Regions from separate parts of the Billgrantia sulfidoxydans genome, predicted to be linked through region 2. Evidence: riboswitches for the same ligand, from Rfam matches in the RefSeq annotation. Region 2 holds a riboswitch; the other holds the start of a gene.
What was found. A riboswitch is a leader RNA that binds a small molecule or an ion and turns the genes downstream of it on or off. The one in region 2 is predicted to bind cobalamin.
Positions count from the first base shown of each region.

Region 1 (5,820 bases), 1.7 Mb from region 2:
CGCCGGCCAATATCGCCTCGGGGTCGGCGTCGAGCACCGACTCGTCGCCGATGCGCGGCACCAGGCGCTCAAGGTCGCCGAAAACGTTGACGCCACCGCAGGCGGTCAGCACCGAGCCGATCAGGTGCGCGTCGTTGACGGTCATCAGCGGCTCGTCCCACACCTGATAGAAGACGCGCACCGGTGCTCGCCCGGCATAGCGTTCTCGAAGCTCGATCATGCCGTCGCGAAAGCGCCTCGCCTCGCGATCCGCGGCATCGGCTGTGCCGGCCAGGCGTCCCAGGCGCTCGATGGCGCTGGCCACGCCCTCGAAGGACCGCGGCTCGAGGTAGAACACCGGCAGGCCGAGCGCCTCCAGCATCTCCAGCTGCTCGGAGGGATTGCCGGTCACCCAGCCGATCACCAGTGTGGGCCGCAGGGCGACGAGGCGCTCCATGTCGATGCGCGTATGGCTGCCCAGCGAAGGCACCGCCTGGGCCTGCGGCGGGTAGTCGCTGTAGTCCACTACGGCCACTACCTGGTCACCGGCCCCGGCGGCATAGACCAGCTCGGTCGCACCGGGCGACAGCGCGGCGATGCGACCGGCGGGCACCGGCAGACACACCTCGCGGTCGCGGTCGTCGGTGGCGCAGAGCGAATCGGCATACGCCTCGCCGGCCGCCGGCCCCGACAGGGCCAGCAAGGCGCTGAAACCTACGGCGGGGCCAACGGCCCCGCCGAACCGGCCGCTACTGGCCAAAGTGGACACTGACGAAGGCCGCACGACCGGCGTTGAGGTAGTCATCGTCATCGAAGAAACGTGTCGTGACATACTCTTTATCAAGGGCATTCTCCACAGTCAGTCGAGCCGACCACAGCGGTGCAAACTGCCAGCCGGCACGCAGATTGACCAGCCCGAAGCCACCGATTCGATCCGTGTTGGCAGCATCTTCGTAGCGATAGCCCTGCAGAACCCAGGAGCCCCCCAGGAACCACTCGCCCAGCTCACGATCCACGTCGAAGCGGGCGCTCTGACTGGAACGGCGCCTAAGACGATTTCCGGTAGCCCGATCTTCAGGGTCGGTGTAGGTCGCGGCGGCAGCTAACGTCCAATCATCTACCTCAGCGCCCACGGAGAGTTCGACGCCACGGATACGCGTAGTGGGTACGTTCGTTGTCGGCTGCCCCATTTGCTGCCAGACGATCAGGTTGTCAATATCGGTCTGATAGATTGCGGCATCCCAGAACCAGCGCACATATTGGCCACGTACTCCGAGCTCCACCGTTTTGGATGTTTCCGCTTCTAACTCGGGATTGCCAAACCCCGGCCAATAAAGGTCGTTGAAAGTTGGCGCCTTGAAGGCGGTGCCATAGCTGGCTCGCAGGGTATGGTGGGAATTGATGTCATACCCCAGCGCCAGGCTACCGGTAATCTCGTCACCGTAGGCTTCGTTATCGTCATAACGCAGGCTGGCTTGAACGGCTAACGGTTCGAAATCGAGTAGCGCCTGGCCGAAAACGGCCTTGTTATCACGCTCCTCGATGTCATAAGGACCATCCCATGGCATATTCCCCGTGACACTACCGGCCACGCTATCGTTCATATACTCCGCACCGATAATCAACTCATGCCCCCCTGAAGTCAGCGTGTTCTCCCAGCGGGCCGTGCGTGTCTGCGTATCAAGGATAGACCCCCAGAAGTGGTTGACGCTTTCATCGCGCGCTTCGCTCAGCGTCAAGCGACTACTCCAGCTGTCAGTTACCGGCAGTTCTCCATAAATTCCCGCCACCTGCTGCATATAATCAGTCGTGGCCATGGAGCCGCTCTCGTCATACTCCGTGGTACCGCGGGCTCTCAGCGCCAGAAATCCCACTTCTGCGCCGCTATCGAAGGTGTGCGACATTCGCGCCAGCGCTGAGGTGTTGTCGTACCCCATATCCTCACCACCACGACGCACCGGCGTGCCATCGGTGGTGAAGTGGCTGCCGGCAAAGCTGTAGCGGGTACCGCCGCTACTGCCGGAGAGTCCTGCACTGTATCGCTGGGTATCGAAGGAGCCGCCGCCTGCAGAGATGCGCGGGTGCGGGCCGCCCTCCTGAGCGTCATGGGTGAAGAGCTGCACCACGCCGCCTACCGCGTCGGCGCCGTAGAGGCTGCCCCGCGGGCCGCGCACGATCTCGGCGCGCTGGAACATGCGCGGGTCGAGGTACTGCCACGCAGGGCCGCCATCCGTAGCGGAGCGCAGGCGAATGCCGTCGATCATCAGCAGACTCTGGTTATTCGAGGTGCCGCGAATCGACACGCTGCTCTGTTTGCCGAAGCTGCCGTTGGAGCTGACGTCCACTCCGGGCTGGCCGCGCAGCAGATCGGTGACGCTGGTGGGGTCCTGACGCCGCAGGGTGGCCTCGTCGAGCACGGTCACCGAGGAGAGCGTCTCGTCGGCGGTGCGCGGCGCCAGGGTGGCGGTGATCACCATGGGATTGAGGGCGACAATATCGGTGTCTTGCGTGACAGTGGCCTGGGCCTGAACGGCCAGAGGAAGCGCTGCCAGGCCGAAGGCGGCCAGATGATGCTTGGTTTTCATTCTGATTCCCTTGCTCGCCGTGCCTACCCGCACGGTCTTCTAGGCGAAGCCGGCTGGCGGGAAAGGGATCGAGAAAGGGAGAGGTGAACGGCGGCGCCAGCCCTGCCTCGGAGTCGCCCACCGCAACCCGGCATGAGGGAAACGCTGTCATACAGCATTTCCTGCACTCTCTGGCCGGTCTCCGGGCTGACGAGTGGACAATTAACGTCCCAGAAGGCCACCTTCCCGTGTCAGGGCACAGTGGTGTAAGGCTTTCCTTGACTCGATTACCGTTGCGGGGGCAGCGTCGGAATGGCACGAGGCGCACCGACTTCTCGTTTCACCCCGGCGCGTCTGCGCGCGCCTAGGGCACCTGAGAGTGTCGCTAAGCTAGCAATCCGACCCCGCACGGTCAACGACAGCGGCGTGCCGGAATGCGACATGCCCTGCCATATCAGGCGGTTGACGAGCCCATGGCGGCCGAACGCCTCGTGGTCGTAACCAGCCAGCTTGATCCACAAGCACTCACGGGCTCGGTCGGGGTGCTGAGCTTCACGTTCCGAGAGACCGTGCGTTCGACCACCGACCGGGCGGCTCTGATGACGCATTCATCTGCAGCCTCCCGGAAATTGCCGGCACCATCGAGAACAAAAAGTTGCAGGCCATGCGGGAAGGCCGAGCTGAAGCGTGCATCAGAAGCGCTAGATATACTAAAAAAGCCACCGTGTACTAAGGGCTGACGTTCCCCGGCCCCCCTGCAGGAGTGCCTTTGTAGCAGCCCTTCTTGCTTTTCGATCCTTTGCGCCCCCACGTTATGATGGGTTTGCTTTGCTCTGCGACAATTCGCCTCAGGTTCGCGCACCAAATAACAAGTATTTTACATGCTTATTATAATTTCCCCGACGAAGGAGACCCTCATGCTCACCTCACAGCAGGAGCAGCTCATCGAGGCCACCGCCCCGGTGGTAGCAGAGCACCTCGATGCCATTACCCAGCATTTCTATCCGTTGATGTTCAAGCGCTACCCCGACGTGGCCTCGCTGTTCAATGAGGCGCACCAGCAGAGCGGTGCCCAGCAACGGGCCCTGGCCGGTGCCGTATTGGCCTACGTGCAGCTGCGCCAGGATCCCGCCAGGGCGAGAGGAGTGCTGGCCACAGTGGTAGAGAAACACGTGTCGCTGGGCATTCAGCCCGACCAGTACCCCATTGTCGGCGAGTGCCTGATGGCCGCCATCGGCGAGGAGCTGGGTGACGCTCTGACGCCAGAGATCGCCGAAGCGTGGGCAGCGCTCTATGAAGAGCTGGCCGGCCTGTTGATTGAGCTGGAGGATCGTCGGTACCAGGCTTTCGCTCTGAAACCCGGTGGCTGGCGCGGTTTACGTCGATTCCGCATCGCCGCGACTCGGCAAGAAAGCGCGATGATTCGCTCCTTCGTCCTCGAGCCGGAGGACGAAGGCCCGGTAGCAGATCATGAGCCCGGCCAGTACATCGGCGTGCGACTCGGTATCGAGGGCGAGACGCTCTATCGCCACTACAGCCTCTCGGACCTGCCAAATGGCCGCACCTATCGGATCTCGATCAAGCGTGAGCCCGAGGGTCGAGCCAGCCGCTACTTTCACGACGTGCTCAACGTTGGCGACAGCGTAGACCTTCTGCCACCGGCCGGGGAGCTTACGCTACAGGGAGGCAATGAACCGCTGCTGTTGATCAGCGGTGGAGTGGGCCAGACACCTATTCTGCCGCTGGCTCGCCAGGCGCTGGCCGAGGGTAGGCAGGTAGTCTATCTTCATGCCGCCATCGACGCCGAGCATCACGCCTTCCGGCAGGAGGTCGCCGCGATGCGCGAAGTGCATCCCTCTAAGCTCAAGGTCGTCGCCATACACGAACACGGCGACGATGCCGACCACTGCGGCCGCCTCGATCGCGAGCTACTGAGACACTACCTGCCCGCATCCAACCCGCGCTGCTACTTCGTTGGCCCCCAGGGTTTCATGAGTGCGGTGAACCAGGCCTTGGCAGAGCTCGGCGTTGAAGAGGATCGACGCCACTTTGAGCACTTCGGCCCGTCCCGCCCTATTGAAGCTGCCTGATACTCTCACTACTAGCCCCGTCAAAGGCACAGGCCATCTTTGGCGGGGTCGAGCATTTCGCGCCATGACCCATCAGCGCCTACCGCGCTGAACACTGCATCGAGGCATCTGATGCCGTGCGCGAACAGCGCCAAGCAGAAATAGCATCCGAGCCAGATCATTCGGCTTGGAGTTAGCGATAGTGTCTTAACTGGACCGGTCACTCGCGCCAGTAGTCGTTAGCCGCAGCCACCGTCTGGAAATGGGTCGCAATGACATGCGAAATGGCAATAAGGCTGTTGGGATCTGCTGCGTACTCCGGTCGTAGCTCTTTTCGCACTTCGGCATCGGTCTGTGTCGTGGCGACACCCTTCTGCGATAGTTTCACGGCCAGGGCAAACCCCTCCTGAGGAGTTTCCGTCATGAGACTGGGCAACCACGAATCGGAGGCTGCCTGCCCCTCGTGTTCGTCCGCCGATAGGACGGCCGCACCCATCAGTAGCCCTAGGAGGCTTACGATAGCAATGCTTGCGTACCTGGTCGCGGAGGACTTCGGCGCAATGATCGTCATGGCTGGCTCCTGTTGTTTTCGTTGTGCCTTGCCGGGAGGACATTTTATAAGAAGCATTCAATCTACCTTTTCAAGACTAGAGTCTATTCCGGCCCCGTCAAGAGAAGGATTTCAGTCCTTGCTCAACTGATCCGGGAGCGGCTCCATCTCCGTTGCCTTGCCTAGCCACCCCCAGTCGTCGAACAGCACGTAGAGTGCCGGGATCACCAACAGTACGAGCACAGTAGCGCTGAGCAGGCCAAACACCACCGAGATCACCAGTGGCTTGATGGCCGCCGCCTGGGTACTGGTTTCTGCCAGCAGTGGCAGCAGCCCGGCGATGGTAGTGGTGGACGAGATCAGGATGGCACGCAGCCGGTCGCGGCTGGCCTGGCCGGCGGCTGCAACGGCATCCAACCCACGCTCGCGATGGGTCTTGATGAAGTGGATCAGCAGGATGGCGTTGTTGACCACAATACCGGCCAGCGACGCCGCACCAATCAGCGAGGGCATGGAGAGGTAGTAGCCCATGAGCACATGGCCCCAGATGGCGCCGATGAAGGCCAGCGGGATCGAGAGCATGACGATTAGCGGCTCCACATAACTGCGAAACTGGAAGGAGAGGATCACGAAGATCCCCACCAGGCCGATCAACAGC
Region 1 covers NZ_CP053381.1:200,528-206,347, reverse strand. The annotation lists gene HNO51_RS00940 (cobalamin-binding protein) at 1-682, opposite strand, end outside; gene HNO51_RS00935 (TonB-dependent receptor domain-containing protein) at 729-2,564, opposite strand; cobalamin riboswitch at 2,720-2,935, opposite strand; gene hmpA (NO-inducible flavohemoprotein) at 3,461-4,633, shown strand; gene HNO51_RS00925 (hexameric tyrosine-coordinated heme protein) at 4,833-5,183, opposite strand; gene HNO51_RS00920 (efflux RND transporter permease subunit) at 5,295-5,820, opposite strand, start outside.
Region 1: it holds a riboswitch for cobalamin, as region 2 does, so the genes downstream of both, HNO51_RS00935 (TonB-dependent receptor domain-containing protein) here and HNO51_RS13695 (TonB-dependent receptor domain-containing protein) in region 2, are expected to answer to the same signal.

Region 2 (5,820 bases):
TCGCCTGCCCCTGGACGCCGGCCACCCGGCGCTGGGCGGTGCGCTGCTATCCGCTGGTGGGCGTGCTGCTCGGCGGCCTGCTGGCGGCGGCGGCCGCTCTGCTCGAGAACCTGCTACCCGCGCCGCTGCTGGCGCTGGCCCTGCTCACGCTGTGGGTGGCGCTCTCCGGCGGGCTGCACCTGGACGGCCTGATGGACGTGGCCGACGCCCTGGGCAGCAACGCGCCGCTGGAGCGCAAGTGGGAGATCATGAAGGATCCCCATGTGGGCAGCTTCGGCATCCTGGCGCTGGTGTTCCTGCTGCTGTGGAAGGCTGCGCTGCTGTTCGTGCTGCTCGACGCCGGCGCCGGCCTGCTGCTGCTGGTGATGATCCTGGGGCTGGGCCGCCTGGCAGCCGTGGCGCTGCTGGTGGTGGCCCCGGCGGCACGGCGCGAGGGCATGGCCGCCAGCTGGAAGCGCGATCTTTCACCGCGCGATCTCTGGCTCGCGGCGCTGCCGCTGCTGCCGCCGGCCGTGCTGGTGCCGGGAGGAGTGTGGCTGTGCCTTGCACTGGCGCCGTTCCTGATGCTCTATGCCTGGGGCATGCTGCGCGCCTTCAAGGGCATCAACGGCGACATCGTCGGAACCGCAATCGAGGGAGGAGAGCTATGGCTGCTGCTGGTCGCCTGGAGCTGGTGGTCGTTCGTCACGGGGTGACGCAGTGGAACCGCGAGCATCGCTACCAGGGGCAGCGCGACATCCCGCTGCTGCTGCCCGACGCCCTGCCGGGCCTCGACCGGCTGCGCGAGGCGCTGGCGGAGCAGAGCTTCGATGCCGTGCACTGCAGCGACCTGACCCGCTGTCGGCAGACCCTGGCGCACGTGATCGAAGGGCGCGAGCAGGCCTGGCCGATGCACTTCGATGCGCGCCTGCGTGAGCTCGACTTCGGCGACTACGAGGGGCGCACCTATGATGAGCTGAAGTCGCAGCCCTTCTATCGCGCCTGGATCGACAGCGAAGGCCAGCAGCCGCCGCCCGGCGGCGAGTCCACCGCCGAGCTGCGCCAGCGGCTCGACGACTGGTTCGCCGATCTCGTGAACGGCTGCTCGCCGCACAGCCACCATCGCGCGCTGGTGGTCTGCCATGGCGGCGTGATTCGAGAGCTGCGCCGCCGCTTCGAGGACATCGGCTTCTGGGAGGGCGGCGTCGTTCAGGCCGAGGGGCGGCGATTCACCTTCACTCATGACGGGGAGCGCTGGCAATGCAACTCTTCATCGGCGGTACCTGCGCCGGCAAGCGCGGCGTCGTAAGGCAGCGCTTCGAGGAGCCCCGCTGGCACTCCGCCCATGCGGGAGGCCGGCTCGAGGCGTGGCCATCGGTGGCCGACACCTCATGCCTGGTGCTGGAGGGCTGGGAACGCTGGATCGGCGAGCGGCTCGCCGCCGAGCCCGACGACGACCGGCTGCGTCAGGCCATGGCACGGGAGCTCGATGCGCTGCGGGACTGGGAAGTCGCGCAGGGCGGCCAGGCCGTGCTGATCGTGGTGGAAATGGGCCGCGCCGTCGTGCCCCTCGGCCGCGAGAACAGGCGCCTGCGCGACCTCAACGGCTGGCTCGCCCAGGACGCCACGGCTCGCTGCGAGCGGGTGTGGTACGTATGGAATGGCCTGGTGAAAGGGCTAACTCGTTGATCCATATCAGCCAGAGCGCAACGATGCGTTGACGCCCGGCGCTACGGTTGCTAGCTTACGCCCACTCTCAGGTGCCTCATTGTCATTTCGAGGTTAAACGGGAAGTCGGTGGTCCTCTTCAGGTTTGAAGAAGGCGCATTCCGACGCTGCCCCCGCAACGGTGATCGAGTGTGGGTCCATCATCGCGCCACTGTGCTCAAGCATGGGAAGGCGATGGGCCCGAAGCGTGCCGTCGACGCTTCGCTCGTCAGCCCGGAGACCGGCCTGAGAGCGGGAAAGCTCGACAAATCGTTCGGCTCTCCCTTCATGCCGGGTTGCGGTGGGTAACCTCGAGGCAGGGCAGACGCCTCACTTCTCTCCCTTTCTCGACTCCCATGCCGCCCGGCTTCGCAAAGAAGACCGTGCGGGTAGGCACGGCGAGCAAGGGAATCAGAATGAAAACCAAGCATCATCTGGCCGCCTTTGGCCTGGCCGCGCTTCCGCTGGCCGTTCAGGCTCAAGATCCGACCGGCGAGAGCGCCGATGCCGTGGCGCTCAATCCGCTGGTGGTCACCGCCACCCTGGCGCCGCGCACCGCCGACGAGAGTCTCTCCTCCGTGACCGTGCTCGACGAGGCCACCCTGCGCCGGCAGGATCCCACCAGCGTGACCGATCTGCTGCGAGGGCAGCCGGGGGTCGACGTCAACGACCGCGGATCATTCGGCAAGGCGAGCAGTATCTACCTGCGCGGTACCGGCAGTGAATCGACCGTGCTGATGATCGACGGCATCCGCCTGCGCTCCGCCACCGCCGGAGGCGCGGCCTGGCACTATCTCGACCCGCGCATGTTCCAGCGCGCCGAGATCGTGCGTGGCCCGCGCGGCAGCCTGTACGGTGCCGATGCCGTGGGCGGCGTGGTTCAGCTCTTCACCCATGAGGCGCAGGAGGGAGGACCGCACCCGCGCATCTCCGCAGGTGGTGGTTCCTTCGACACCCAGCGCTACAGCGCCGGGCTTTCCGGCAGCAGCGGCGGCACCCGCTACAGCTTCGCCGGCAGCCGTTTCACGACCGACGGCACCCCGCTGCGCCGCGATGGTGAGGACAAAGGCTACGACAACACCTCGACGCTGGCACGCCTGGCGCATACCTTCGATGGGGGGGGGGAGGTGGGCATGCTGGCCCTGCGTGCTCGAGGCGGCAACGCTTTCGTCGACGGCGAGAGCGACTTCGTGCAGCAGGTGGCAGGCATCTATGGCGAACTGCCTGTGACCGAGCGGTGGACCAGCCGACTGACATTGAGTGAAGCTCGCGATGAGCTCGACACCTTCAATACCGACTTCCCTTCGCTCATCGAGACCCGGACCCAGACCGCCCGCTGGCAGAATACCCTGAGTTTCGGCATGCATGAGTTGATCGCCGGCGTGGAGCATAGCGAAGACAAGGTATCGGGCACCACGGATTTTGCCGTCTCCAGCCGTGACAACAGCGCCGTCTTCACCCAGGGTCTGCTCGATTTCTCGCCCTTCGCCGTACAGGCCGGGCTGCGTTACGACGATAACGAAGCCTATGGCGACGAGGTCACCGGCAGCCTGGCACTGGGCTATGATCTGGATGATGCTCATACCCTGCGAGCCAGCTACGGTACTGCCTTTCGCGCGCCGACGTTCAACGACCTGTACTGGCCGAACTCCGGCAACCCCGAGCTCAATCCGGAAACCTCCGAAACCATCGAAGTGGGTGTGCGCGGCCAATATCGGCAATGGTTCTGGGATTTGGCGGCCTATCGCACCGAACTCGACGACATGATCGCCTGGGCACCGACCCCGAGCGGGCTCTGGGCGCCGCAGAACATTGCCGAGGCACGGATCCGCGGCGTCGAACTGTCGAGTGGCGTCGAACTCGGGGAGTGGACGCTGGCTACGGCACTGACATGGACCGATCCGGAGAATCGTAGCGGTGCCGATGCCGGCAATCGTATTCAGCGTCGCGCCAGCCAGAGCGCCCGCTTCGACGTGGACCGCGAGCTGGGCGACTGGTCCTTGGGCGGGTCCTGGATCCTGCAAGGCGATCGCTACGACGATGCGGCCAACCAGGATCGTATCGGCGGCTTCGGGCTGGTCAACCTGCGTGCCGGCTGGGAGTTTGCCCCGCTGTGGTCGGCCCGCCTGACGCTGGAGAACGCGCTGGACAAGGAGTACGAGACCGCACGTGACTATCCCAACGCCGGCCGCGCGGCCTTCGTCAGTGTTCACTTCGGCCAGTAGCGGCCGCTTCGGCGGGGCCCTTGGCCCCGCTGCTGTTTCCGCTGCCTTGCTGGCGCTGGCCCTGCTGGGGCCGGTGGCCGGCGAGGTACGCGCCGCTTCGCTGTGCGCCATCGACGACCGCGACCGCGAGGTGTGCCTTTCGGCCCCGGCAGAGCGCATCGCCGCGCTTTCGCCGGGCGCGACCGAGCTGGTCTATGCCGCGGGGGCGGGAGAGAAGGTGGTGGCGGTGGTGGCCTACAGTGACTATCCGCCCGAGGCTCAGGCGGTCACGTCGGTGGGCAGCCACACGCGTATGGACCTGGAGACCCTCGTTTCGCTGCGCCCCGACCTGGTGATCGGCTGGGTCACCGGCAACCCGCCCGAGCAGCTCGAGACCATTGAGGCGCTGGGCATGCCGGTGTTCTACATCGAGCCGCGGGACTTCGAGGGCGTGTCCCACGCCATCGAGCGGCTGGCGCGGCTCGCCGACACCCGCGAGGCGGGTGACCGCGAGGCCGCCGAGTTCCGCGATGGCATGGCGGCACTCGCCGAGCGCTACGCCGAGGCCGAGCCGATCTCGGTGTTCTACCAGGTGTGGGACGAGCCGCTGATGACCATCAACGACGACCACCTGATCGGCAAGGTGCTGACCCTGTGCGGCGGGGTCAACGTCTTCGGCGAGCTGTCGCGGCTGGTGCCGCGCATCGACGACGAGTCGGTGCTGGCCGCCGACCCCGAGGCGATCCTGGCCGGTGGCATGGGCGAGGAGAACCGGGAGTGGCTGGCTCACTGGGAGCAGTACCCCGACCTGGCCGCGGTGGAGCGCGGCAATCTCTACTTCGTGCCGCCGTCGCTGATCCAGCGCCCCACGCCGAGGCTGCTGGAGGGCAGCCGGCTGTTTTGCGAGAAGCTCGACCGTGCCCGTGACAAGCGCTGACGCCATGCGCATGCCGCGCCGACGCTCGCTGTGGCTGCCGCTGGGGACGCTGGCCCTGCTTGGGCTGGCGGCGCTGCTGGTGTCGGTCACGTGGGGCAGCGCCGCGCTCACCCTTGGCGATGTGTGGGCGGTAGTCCGGGGCGAGGGCAGCCCCCTGGCGCGCACGCTGATCCTCGAGCTGCGCATTCCGCGTTCGCTCTCGGCCTTCGCCGTGGGCGGGCTGCTCGCCGTCGCCGGCGCCCTGATGCAGGTGCTGCTGCGCAACCCGCTCGCCGACCCCTACGTGCTGGGCCTCTCCGGCGGCGCTTCGGTGGGGGCGCTGGCGGCGATGTTGACGGGGCTCGGCGGAGCGGTGATCACCGGCTCCGCCTTCCTTGGCGCCTTTCTCTCCACCCTGCTGGTGTTCGGCCTGGCCCACGGCACCGGCAGCTGGACGCCCTCGCGGCTGCTGCTCACCGGCGTGGTGGTCGCCGCCGGCTGGGGCGCGGTGATCACCCTGATGCTGGCGATAAGCCCCGCCGAGCGCCTGCCCGGCATGCTCTACTGGCTGATGGGCGATCTCTCCTATGCACGCACGCCCTGGCCGCCGCTGGCGCTGCTGCTGCTCATCTGCCTGCTGCTGGTGCCGCTGGGGCGCAGCCTCAACGTCATGGCCCGCGGCCCTCTGCAGGCGGCGGCACTTGGGGTCAACGTGCGCCCGCTGGAGTGGACGATCTACCTCGTCGCCAGCGTACTTACCGCCACCGCCGTGACTACTGCCGGCAGCATCGGCTTCGTCGGCCTGGTGGTGCCCCACATGCTGCGCCTGGTGCTGGGCAACGACCAGCGCTTGATCCTGCCGGCCTGTGCCCTGGCCGGCGGCTCCCTGCTGGTGCTGGCCGATACCCTGGCGCGCACCATGATCGCCCCGGAGCAGCTGCCGGTGGGGGTGATCACCGCGCTGCTCGGCGTGCCCACCTTCCTCTTCCTGCTGTACCGGAGCCGCTGATGAAC
Region 2 covers NZ_CP053381.1:2,957,273-2,963,092, reverse strand. The annotation lists gene cobS (adenosylcobinamide-GDP ribazoletransferase) at 1-695, shown strand, start outside; gene HNO51_RS13705 (histidine phosphatase family protein) at 647-1,288, shown strand; gene HNO51_RS13700 (bifunctional adenosylcobinamide kinase/adenosylcobinamide-phosphate guanylyltransferase) at 1,240-1,668, shown strand; cobalamin riboswitch at 1,721-1,950, shown strand; gene HNO51_RS13695 (TonB-dependent receptor domain-containing protein) at 2,103-3,911, shown strand; gene HNO51_RS13690 (cobalamin-binding protein) at 3,958-4,827, shown strand; gene HNO51_RS13685 (FecCD family ABC transporter permease) at 4,838-5,815, shown strand; gene HNO51_RS13680 (ABC transporter ATP-binding protein) at 5,815-5,820, shown strand, end outside.